3 regions of the Micromonospora sp. DT233 genome follow, and region 1 is predicted to be linked to each of the others. Evidence: riboswitches for the same ligand, from Rfam matches in the RefSeq annotation. Region 1 holds a riboswitch; each other region holds the start of a gene.
What was found. Region 1 has a riboswitch for cyclic di-AMP ahead of ACLQ2V_RS25690 (NlpC/P60 family protein). Riboswitches for the same ligand answer to the same signal wherever they lie in the genome.
Positions count from the first base shown of each region.

Region 2: it holds a riboswitch for cyclic di-AMP, as region 1 does, so the genes downstream of both, ACLQ2V_RS04505 (coiled-coil domain-containing protein) here and ACLQ2V_RS25690 (NlpC/P60 family protein) in region 1, are expected to answer to the same signal.
Region 3: it holds a riboswitch for cyclic di-AMP, as region 1 does, so the genes downstream of both, ACLQ2V_RS06400 (coiled-coil domain-containing protein) here and ACLQ2V_RS25690 (NlpC/P60 family protein) in region 1, are expected to answer to the same signal.

Region 1 covers NZ_JBNCLB010000017.1:130,451-133,712, reverse strand. Annotated here, with positions in the region: gene dcd (dCTP deaminase) at 31-609, shown strand; gene ACLQ2V_RS25690 (NlpC/P60 family protein) at 677-1,663, opposite strand; cyclic di-AMP (ydaO/yuaA leader) riboswitch at 1,730-1,869, opposite strand; gene ACLQ2V_RS25685 (N-acetylmuramoyl-L-alanine amidase) at 2,083-3,262, shown strand, end outside.
Region 2 covers NZ_JBNCLB010000002.1:81,205-84,466, reverse strand. Annotated here, with positions in the region: gene ACLQ2V_RS04510 (SRPBCC family protein) at 51-536, shown strand; gene ACLQ2V_RS04505 (coiled-coil domain-containing protein) at 670-1,743, opposite strand; cyclic di-AMP (ydaO/yuaA leader) riboswitch at 1,748-1,877, opposite strand; gene ACLQ2V_RS04500 (cation diffusion facilitator family transporter) at 2,032-2,949, opposite strand; gene ACLQ2V_RS04495 (HelD family protein) at 3,042-3,262, opposite strand, start outside.
Region 3 covers NZ_JBNCLB010000002.1:495,422-498,683, reverse strand. Annotated here, with positions in the region: gene ACLQ2V_RS06405 (carbonic anhydrase) at 46-822, shown strand; gene ACLQ2V_RS06400 (coiled-coil domain-containing protein) at 925-1,947, opposite strand; cyclic di-AMP (ydaO/yuaA leader) riboswitch at 1,952-2,082, opposite strand; gene ACLQ2V_RS06395 (metal-sensitive transcriptional regulator) at 2,392-2,694, opposite strand; gene ACLQ2V_RS06390 (heavy-metal-associated domain-containing protein) at 2,845-3,054, shown strand; gene ACLQ2V_RS06385 (hypothetical protein) at 3,148-3,262, shown strand, end outside.

The DNA of each region.
Region 1 (3,262 bases):
GCCGGCGCGCGGGCTCGCTAAGGTGTGGCGATGCTGCTCTCCGACCGGGACCTCGTCAGCGAACTGAAGGCTGGCACGCTCGCGCTGGAGCCGTTCGAGCCGAGCCTGGTGCAGCCGTCGAGCATCGACGTACGCCTGGACAAGCTCTTCCGGGTCTTCAACAACCACCTGTACACGCACATCGACCCGTCGCTGCAGCAGGACGACCTGACCTCGATGATCGAGGTGCCCGACGGCGAGCCGTTCGTGCTGCACCCCGGCGAGTTCGTGCTCGCCTCCACCCTTGAGGTGATCTCGCTCGGCGATCAGCTCGCGGGCCGGCTCGAGGGCAAGTCGAGTCTGGGGCGGCTCGGGCTGCTCACCCACTCCACCGCCGGGTTCATCGACCCGGGCTTCTCCGGGCACGTCACGCTGGAGCTCTCCAACGTGGCGAACCTGCCGATCACGCTCTGGCCGGGCATGAAGATCGGCCAGCTCTGCATCTTCCGGCTCTCCTCGCCGGCGGAGCACCCGTACGGGTCGGCGGTCTACGGCTCGCGTTACCAGGGGCAGCGCGGCCCGACCCAGAGCCGGTCCTGGCAGAACTGGCGCACCTGGCCCACCCGCTGAGGCCCCCGAAAACAGAGCAACCGCGCGAAGGGGCCCCGGCCCGAAGGCAGAGGCCCCTTCCCACAGCTCAGTTCGGGCGGCCGTAGCTGTGCACCTGGCCGTCGTCGGCGCGCTTCATCTTGATCGGCTCGCCGGCCCGGGAGGCGTGCACCACCCAGCCGTCGCCGACGTACATGCCGACGTGGTGCAGGTCGGCATAGTAGAAGACCAGGTCGCCGGGGCGCAGGTCGGCGCGGCTGACCCGGGCGGTCACCGACCGCTGCTGGGCGGCGTTGTGCGGCAGCGAGACGCCGGCCTTGGCCCAGGCGGCCAGCATCAGCCCCGAGCAGTCGTACGAGTTCGGGCCCTCCGCGCCCCAGACGTACGGCTTGCCGATCTGGGCGCAGGCGAACTTGACCGCGACGCCCGCGGCGCCGCCGGGGTAGGTCGACGGGCAGGGGGCGGGGCGCAGCGGGCCGCCGCCACCGTTGCCGTACACCTTGAGCCGCAGCTTCTGCAGCCGGTCGATCTCGCCGTTGATCTGCTTGCGCTTGGCGGCGAGCTGCGCCTCGGTGCGGGTGAGCTGGGTGACCATCTCGTCGAGCGGTCGCTTCTTGGCGGTCAGCTCGTCGCGGAGCTCGATGACCGCCCGCACGTCGCGCTGCTGGCGCTCGGCGAACTGGTCGAGGATCTCCAGTTGCCCGAGCAGCCGGCTGGGCGAGCCGCCGCCGAGCAGCGCGTTCACCGTCGAGAGGTTCTCACCCTTGTACGCCTCGACGGCGAAGCCGCTGACCTTCTCCATCGCCTCGTCGACCCGGCGTTGCAGCGGCCCGATCTGCTTGCCGAGCGCGTCGGCCTTGCGGCGCTTGGCGGCGAGGTCCTGGCGGGTGGCGTTGTGCCGCTCGATGAGCGGTTCGAGTTTGTTCCAGTCCTGGTCGATCTGCCGTTCGATCTCGGCGATCGAGGGGTCGGCGTGGGCCACGGTCGGGGTGCCGGTCAGTGCGACGGCGGCACCGGCGAGGGCGGCGAGGATGGTGGTGAAGCGGGACCAGCGTGGACGCGGCACGGCCGGCATCCCGTCGGCCGGAGCCGAACGGCGTGCCGGGTGCCGCGGGGCATGGAGTGCCACCGGGCTTCGTTCTCCTTCTTCCCTACCGCCTACCGGGTTAGCTGACGGGTTCGGGCGGAAGGGAGAGCGCCCTACCGCAGCGGTGCTGCGGATTCACCCCGGTGGAACCTGGGTCCCCGGCTCGCCCGGAGGCGACTCGGCGGTGTCGGGCCGTCACCGCCCGGCTGGGCGGTGCAGCTACCGGCCGACGATTGATCAGGATAGAGACGACCGTTATGGATCCGCAACCCGCCGGGCCGTGCGACCAGCCACCTGACCCGACGGTGCAAGTTTCCTTCACATAAAAGCACCAGCCGGAAGGCTATTGACGGCGGGCGTGCGGCGGCGGGAAGGTGACCTCAACCGAAGACCCCTCAGGAGATTCGATGCAACGTCCCGTCATGCCGGCGAGCAGGCGAATCCTGCTCGCCGCCGCCGTGGCCGCCACCACGGCCCTCGTGCCCCTGGGCACCGCCGCCGCCCCGGCCGCGGCCGACCAGGCCCTCACCCGACAGCAGCAGTACGCGGCCGCCGCCGCCGAGTTCGGCGTGCCGGAGAGCGTCCTGCTGGGCGTCTCCTTCCTCCAGTCCCGCTGGGACACCAACGCCGGCACCCCGAGCACCGGCGCGGGATACGGGCCGATGCACCTCACCGACGCCGCGTACGTGACCGCCCTGCCGGGCGGCACCCACCACGACGCCGGCACCGAGGACCCGCGCGGGGACAGCGCCCGCCGCACCCTCGCCCCCGCCCCGCCGCAGGCCGACCCGGCCCCGAGCACGCAGTCGTTGCAGACCCTCGACACCGCGGCCACCCTCACCGGGGCCGACGAGGCGGCGCTGCGCAGCGACACGTCGACGAACATCCGTGGCGGCGCGGCGCTGCTCGCGTCGTACCAGCGGCAGATCGGTGCGCCGGTCGGCGCCGGCACCGACCCCGCGGCCTGGTACGGCGCGGTGGCCCGCTACTCGGGCGCGGAGCGCACCGACGCGGCGGCGGCCTTCGCCGACGAGGTCTTCGGCACCATCGCTCAGGGCGAGAGCCGGGTGACCGACGACGGGCAGCGGGTGACCCTCGCCGGCCGCGCGGTGCGCCCGCAGAAGTCCTGGCTGGACCTGCTCGGCCTGCTGGCGCCGCCGCGCGCCGACGGCGTGGAGTGCCCATCGGCGATCTCCTGCGAGTGGATCCCCGCGCCCTACCAGGACCTGGGCGGTGGCGACTACGGCAACCACGACCTCGCCAACCGGTCGAAGCAGCAGAAGGTCGAATACATCCTGATCCACGACACCGAGGGCAGCTACGCGGGCACGGTCAACATGGTGCAGGACCCGACCTACGTGAGCTGGCACTACACCCTGCGCTCGTCCGACGGCCACATCGCCCAGCACGTCAAGACCAAGGACGTGGCCTGGCACGCCGGCAACTGGTACGTCAACTCCAAGTCGATCGGGCTGGAGCACGAGGGCTTCGCCGCCCAGGGCACCTGGTACACGGAGGCGATGTACCGCACCTCGTCGAAGCTGGTCCGGTACCTGGCGCTGCGCCACGGCGTCCCGCTGGACCGGG
Region 2 (3,262 bases), on a different contig from region 1:
GCGCCGGGTCGGTCCTTTCCTTCCGAGGGTGGGTGGGGCACGATCGGGGCGTGCTCCGGCGAGACAGCTTTCAGTACTCGGTCCAGGCCCGCTGCCCCCGGGCCGAGGCGGTGGCGTTGCTCGGCGACCTCACCCGGCAGGGCGAGCTGCACCCGTTGATCACGCGGGTGCGTCGGCTGCCGCCCCGGCCGGGTGCCCGGTCCAGCTACGCCATCACCGATCGGCACGTCGCCGGGCCGCTGCGCTTCTCGGCGACGTACCAGGCGGACGTGCTGACGCTCGGCGACGACGAGATCGTCACGGTGGCCCGGCAGTGGCCGGCCACGACGGTCCGTAACCACACCCGGCTGCGCGACGAACCGGACGGGGTGGTCCGGATCGACGTGGAGATCACCCTGGCCGCACCGGCGCCGCTGTTCCGCTACGCCTTCAAGCAGGCCCGCTCGGCGCACCTCGGGCTGGCCCAGCGGCTCGGCGAGGTGCTCGACCGCAGCGCGGACGGCCCGACCGCCCAGCCCGACCGGCCCGGGGCCTGAGCCGGCCCGGGGTCTGAGCCGGCCCGGGGTCTGAGCCGGCCCGGGGCCTGAGCCGCAGCGACCTGCCGACCCAGCCCGTCGGCGACCCGCCCCGGTGACCCGCCGCGCACGGGCGGATCACCGGGGGTGCGGGTCAGATCACCGACAGGTGCACGTGGTTGGTGTGGTCGCTGGACGGGTCACCGTTGCCCCCGCTGTACGACTTCCAGCCGCTGCTGGGCAGCCAGATCTGCCGGAACCAGATCACGTAGAGCACGGCCAGCCGGTCGGCGTTGCGGATGAAGTACGCCGACAGGTTGTTGCCGTACGTGCGGTCCCCGCCGGAGGCCACCCCGCCGAAGCCGTCCTTCTGGGCCGCGAAGTCGCACGCCCGCCCCTTGGGGTGCTCGCCGGAGCCGCTGGGCCGGTGGCAGGAGACGTACCGGGTGAAGCCGGCGGCCTGGGCCTGCTTGAGCGCGTGCAGCGTGCGGGGGGTGATGCAGCCGCTGGCCGGGGTGGGGTCGTTGACGCTGCACGACTCCGAGGGCCAGGAGCCGTCGGAGTTGCGCTTGGCCGGGGTGGCGTTGGTGTTGGAGGTGCCCCGGTTCGACCCGCCGCTCTGGGTCGTGGCGGCCTTGCGGTTGGCCACGGTGAGCGCCTTCTCGGCCTGTTCCTTGCGCTTGCCCATCATCGTGACCTGCTTGCGCTGCTCGCGGATCTCGCCGTCGAGGGCCAGCCTGGTCGCGGCGGCCTGGTCGCGGGTCTGCATCAGGTCGCGCAGCGCCCGGTCCTCGTTGGTGGCGACCGCGTCGAGCGCGGCGACCCGGTCGAGGAAGCCCTTGGGGGTGGAGCTGTTGAGCAGCGCCGCCATTGGGCCGAGGCGGCCCGACCGGTACGCCACGGCGGCGATCTCGTCGACCTTGGCGCTGCGCACGGTCAGCTCCGCCTCGGTCGTCTTGAGCTGGCCGTCGAGCTGCTGCTGGCGCTTGACCGAGCGGGCCAGGGCGGTTTTGGCCTCCAGCCAGCCCTTGCTGGCCGCCTCGAGCTGGGCGCGCAGGGCGGGTGTGCCGCCCTCGACGTCCTGCTCGGGTGCGGCGGCGTGCCGGGTGGCGGGCGGTGCCGCGCCGGCCGGGGCGACCGGCCCGAGCCCGAGGCCGACGGCGAGCGTCGCCACCAGCAACGCCGCCATCCGGGCGGTGGTGGTTCGTGCGGGTGTCACTACTGGCATGTGTACGTCCTTCCGTCAGCCGCCGACCGGGTTAGCTGACGGGTTCGGGACGGAAGATCCCTACCGCTCACGCGGATGCACCCCACGGACCTGGTTCCCCGGCTCGCCCTGCGGCGATTAGGCGGCGGCCACCGCAGGCGCCGATGGGCGCCGCCCGGCGGAGGCCGGATCAGAGCCTACCGGTGCCCATGGGGCTCGCGCTGCACCCGTTACGGATGGTGTCGGGATCAAAACCCATAAAACCGGCATAAAGGTACGATACTCCACGCGATCCGCCGCCGGCGGGTATCACCATCCGGACGGTCCGCAGGGTCCCGCCGAGGCCCCGGGCTCCACCTGGAGCGTGGCGTGCTCGATGTGGAAGTCCTCGCGCAGGGCGGTGCGGGCCTCGGTGAGCACCGCGCCCACCTCCGCGTCCGACGCCGTCATCAGGTGGGCGGAGGCCACCTCCATGCCGGAGGTCAGCGTCCAGACGTGCAGGTCGTGCACCTCGACCACGCCCGGCACCGCCACCAGCCGGTCGTGCACGGCGGTCACCTGGAGGTGCTCCGGGGCGGCCTGGACCAGGATGCGCACCGCGGCCCGCCCGAGCCGCCAGGTGCGGGGCAGGATGAACACGCCGATCGCGACGGCCACCAGCGGGTCCGCCCACCACCAGTCGGTGACCCAGATCAGGGCAGCCGCGGCGATCACGCCGACCGAGCCGAGCAGGTCGCCGAGCACCTCCAGGTACGCCCCGCGCAGGTTCAGGCTCTCCTTCGCCCCGTCGCGCAGCAGGGCGAACGCGGCGACGTTGGCGAGCAGGCCCAGCACGGCGACCGCGAGCATCGGGCCGGTGGAGACCTCGGGCGGGTCGCCGAAGCGGCGGAGCGCCTCGACGAGGACGTAGCCGGCCACGCCGCTGAGCAGGACGGCGTTGCCGAGCGCGGCGAGGACCTCCAGCCGGTAGAGCCCGAAGGTGCGCTGCGGGTCGGCGCCCGCGCGTCGGGTGGCGGTGATCGCGGCGAGCGCCATGCCGATGCCGAGCACGTCGGTGAACATGTGCCCGGCGTCGGAGAGCAGGGCCAGCGAGCCGGTGCCGAACGCGGCCACCGCCTCGACCAGCATCAGCGCGGCGAGCAGCGCGAAGGCGGCCCAGAGCCGCCCTCGGTGGCGGTCCGAGGCGGTGGCCGCCGAGCCGTGGTGGTGGTCATGACCTGCGCCCACGCCGACACCCTCCGTCCCCGAGCCGGACCGGGCCCAATGTATGCTCACATCGCAATGTGTGCAAGCAATATCGGCCCCTCGGCGACGCCGGGTCAGTCCGTCGGGTCGATCGTGGTGAGGCGCTGGGTGGCCCGCGACAGCGCCACGTAGAGCGTCCGCACCCCGGAGCCCGGATCGGCCCGGATCTCGCCCGGGGCGACCAGCACGACCCCGTCGTACTCCATGCCCTTGGCCTGGAGGCTGGTGACCACCTGCAGGCGCGGCGCGACCAGCCCCGCGAGCCAGCCGGCGACCTCGTCGCGGCGCGGCACCG
Region 3 (3,262 bases), on a different contig from region 1:
GGGCAAAAGGGCAGGTGGTGGGGCATGAGCGAGCTGAGCACGTCGATGGTGGGGTCCCCGGTCGAGTGGGCCGATCCCCCGCCGGAGGCCGCACCCCCCGGCGACCGCCGGGCCGCGTGCGACCCCGGGCGGGCGCTCGCCGAGCTGTACGACGGCAACCACCGCTTCGTCACCGGCGTGCCGCACCACCCGAACCAGGACGCCGACCGCCGCGCCGCCGTCGCCGACGGTCAGCACCCGTTCGCGGTGATCGTCGGCTGCTCCGACTCCCGGTTGGCCGCCGAGATCATCTTCGACCGAGGGCTGGGCGACCTCTTCGTGGTCCGCACCGCCGGGCACACGGTCGGCCCCGAGGTGCTCGGCAGCGTCGAGTACGCGGTGACCGTGCTGGGCACCCCCCTGGTCGTGGTGCTCGGCCACGATTCCTGCGGCGCGGTGCAGGCCGCCAGGGCGGCGGCCAGCACCGGTGAGCCACCCGTCGGCCACCTGCGGGCCGTGGTGGACGCCGTGGTGCCCAGCCTGCAACGGGCCGCCGAGCGCGGGGTCGAGGACATCAACGACATCGTGGACATCCACATCGGGCAGACCGTCGAGGCGATGCTGGCCCGCTCCTCCGTGCTGGCCGCCGAGGTCGCCAACGGGCGGTGCACGGTGGTCGGGATGTCGTACCGGCTCAGCGCGGGCGGGGTGCGGACGGTGGCTGCGGTGCCCGCCGGCATCGTCCCCACCGTCGGCAACGCCTCGGCGGGCCCGGCGGGCCCGGACGCGATGGCGGCGGCCGGCGCCCCGGCCCCGGCAGCTTCGGCCGTGGCCGCCGCCTGAGCCACCCGGCCGAGCCCGCGACGGGAATTCGGTCGGGTCCGACGACGCGGCGAGGGCCGTTCCGCTTCGGCGGGACGGCCCTCGCTGGCGTGGTGCGCTCGGTCAGAGCAGCGACATGTGCACGTGGTCGGTGTGGTCGGAGGGCCCGCTGTAGGACTTCCAACCGGTCGCCGGGAACCAGATCTGCCTGTTCCAGATGACGTAGTAGATGCCGAGCCTGTCGGCGTTGCGGATGAGGAAGGCCGCCAGGTTGTTGCCGTACATCCGGGTGTCGTTGTTGTGCCAGCGGGAGAAGCCGCTGTTCTGCAACGACCAGTCGCAGGCCCGGCCCTTGGGATGCTCCCACGGCCCGCCCGGCCGGTAGCAGCCGACGAACCGCTTGAAGTTGGCCCGCCTGGTCTCCTTGTACGCGTGCAGCGTGCGCGGGGTGATGCAGCCGGAGGTGGTCGGGTCGTTCTCGCTGCACGACTCGGGGCGCCAGCCGCCGTCCGAGTCGCGGCCCGGTGCCATCCGGGCGGTCGGTGAGGTGGCGTTGACCAGCCCGCCGGTGAACCCCTCGCCGCCGACCAGCGCAAGGGACTCCTCGGCGTCCTGCTTCTTCTTCGCCATGACCGCGGTCTGCTTCTGCTGCTCGCGGATCTCGGCGTCGAGCGCGAGCTTGGCCAGCTCCGCGTCCTTCTTGGCCCGGTTGACCTCACCGAGCTTCCGAGCATTGATCATGTTGAGCTGATCCAGGGCGGTGGCGCGCTCGACGAACGAGTCCGGGGTGCCGCTGTCCAGCAGCATCCTCATCGCGCCGATCCGCCCGGTCCGGTACGCCTGGGCGGCCATCTCGCTGACCTGCGGGGCGAGCGAGTCCAACTCCTTCTCGGCCCGCTCCACCTCCTTGGCGAGCTGGGTCTGGCGCTTCTTGGACTTGGCGAGCTTCGACTTGGCCTGGGTGTAGTCGCGGTTGGCCGCCTCGATGACGTCCGTGATCAGCTTGGGCTCGTCGTCCTCCTCGTGCCCGGAGGGTTTGGGTGCCGAGGGCGCGCCCAGCGCCGGGGCTGCCGGCCCGGCGAGGACCGCGAACGCCGCGAACACGGCCACCACGGGCGTCAACCAGCGGCGTAGGGGTGCCGTCACAGTGTTCCCTTCCGTCGACCGCCGACCGGGTTAGCTGACGGGTTCGGGGCGGAAGTGGCCCCTACCGCTGGTGCGGATTCACCCCAGTTACCTGGTTCCCCGGTTCGTCTCGCGACGATTGGGCGGCGGCACCGCAGGCGCCGCTGCGCGCCTTCGGCGGTGACCGGCAGCGAGGTTACCCGAGATCGCCGCTGGGGATCTACGTCCGGATGCCGACTAAAAGCGTCATTTCGTGTTCACCCTCGGTGGCCAGTGACGTTGCTCTCACGCGCGCCCCGCGCCCGGTCACGCTCCGCAGTGCCGTTGCTCCCCATCCGTGCACGTCGAACCTTCGCCCGCCGCGACGACGTCCTTCGTCGATCTTGGAGTCGTGGTGCCTGGCGAAAGGCGCAGATCTTCACATTCCCGGCACCACGAGTCCATGATCCACGAGGCGGGTGGGGGTCAGCCGCGCTTCATCAGGCGGCCGACGGCGGCCATCATCTCGGTGGCCACCTCGTCGGCGCGGCCCTCGGCGGCACCCTCGCGCATGCAGTGCCGGGCGTGGCCGTCGAGCAGGCCCAGGGCGACCTTGTCCAGGGCGGCCTGGATCGCGGAGATCTGGGTGAGCACGTCGATGCAGTAGCGGTCCTCGTCGACCATCTTCTCGATGCCACGGACCTGGCCCTCCACGCGGCGGAGCCGCGCGAGCAGCTGATCCTTGCTGGCGGTGTACCCCCGGACGGGGGCGGGCGTCGGTCCGGTCATGGGCCGAGGATAGCGTACCCCTCGGGGGTATGTTACGGTCGTCCGTGCCGCCAATACCCCAACGGGGTATGGGTTGGTGAGGAATGCCGGTGGTCCGCGCCACGTCTACCCCCCGGGGGTAACGTTGGGCGCGGCGGAGAGGAGATTTCGATGGTCACCACGACGTACCAGGTGCAGGGCATGACCTGCGGGCACTGTGCCAGCTCGGTCAGTGCCGAGGTGGGCGCGATCCAGGGCGTCAGCGACGTCCAGGTGGACCTGGCCGCCGGCCGGGTCACCGTCACCAGCGACGCCCCGCTGGACGCCGACACCGTGCGCGCCGCCGTCGACGAGGCCGGCTACGAGCTCGTCGGCGCGTGACGCCGCCCGACGCAAGGAACGCGGCGCGTGACGCCGCCCGAGCCAAGGAACGCGGCGCGTGACGCCGCCGGACGCAGGGAACGAGGTGCCACGATGAACACGGCGACGAAGCTGAGCGGCTTCGCCCTCGGCCTCGCGGCGATGTTCGGCGCGGCGTACGGGGCCGGCCACCTGACCGGCCCCGTCACCCCGGCCGCCGAGAGCGGCC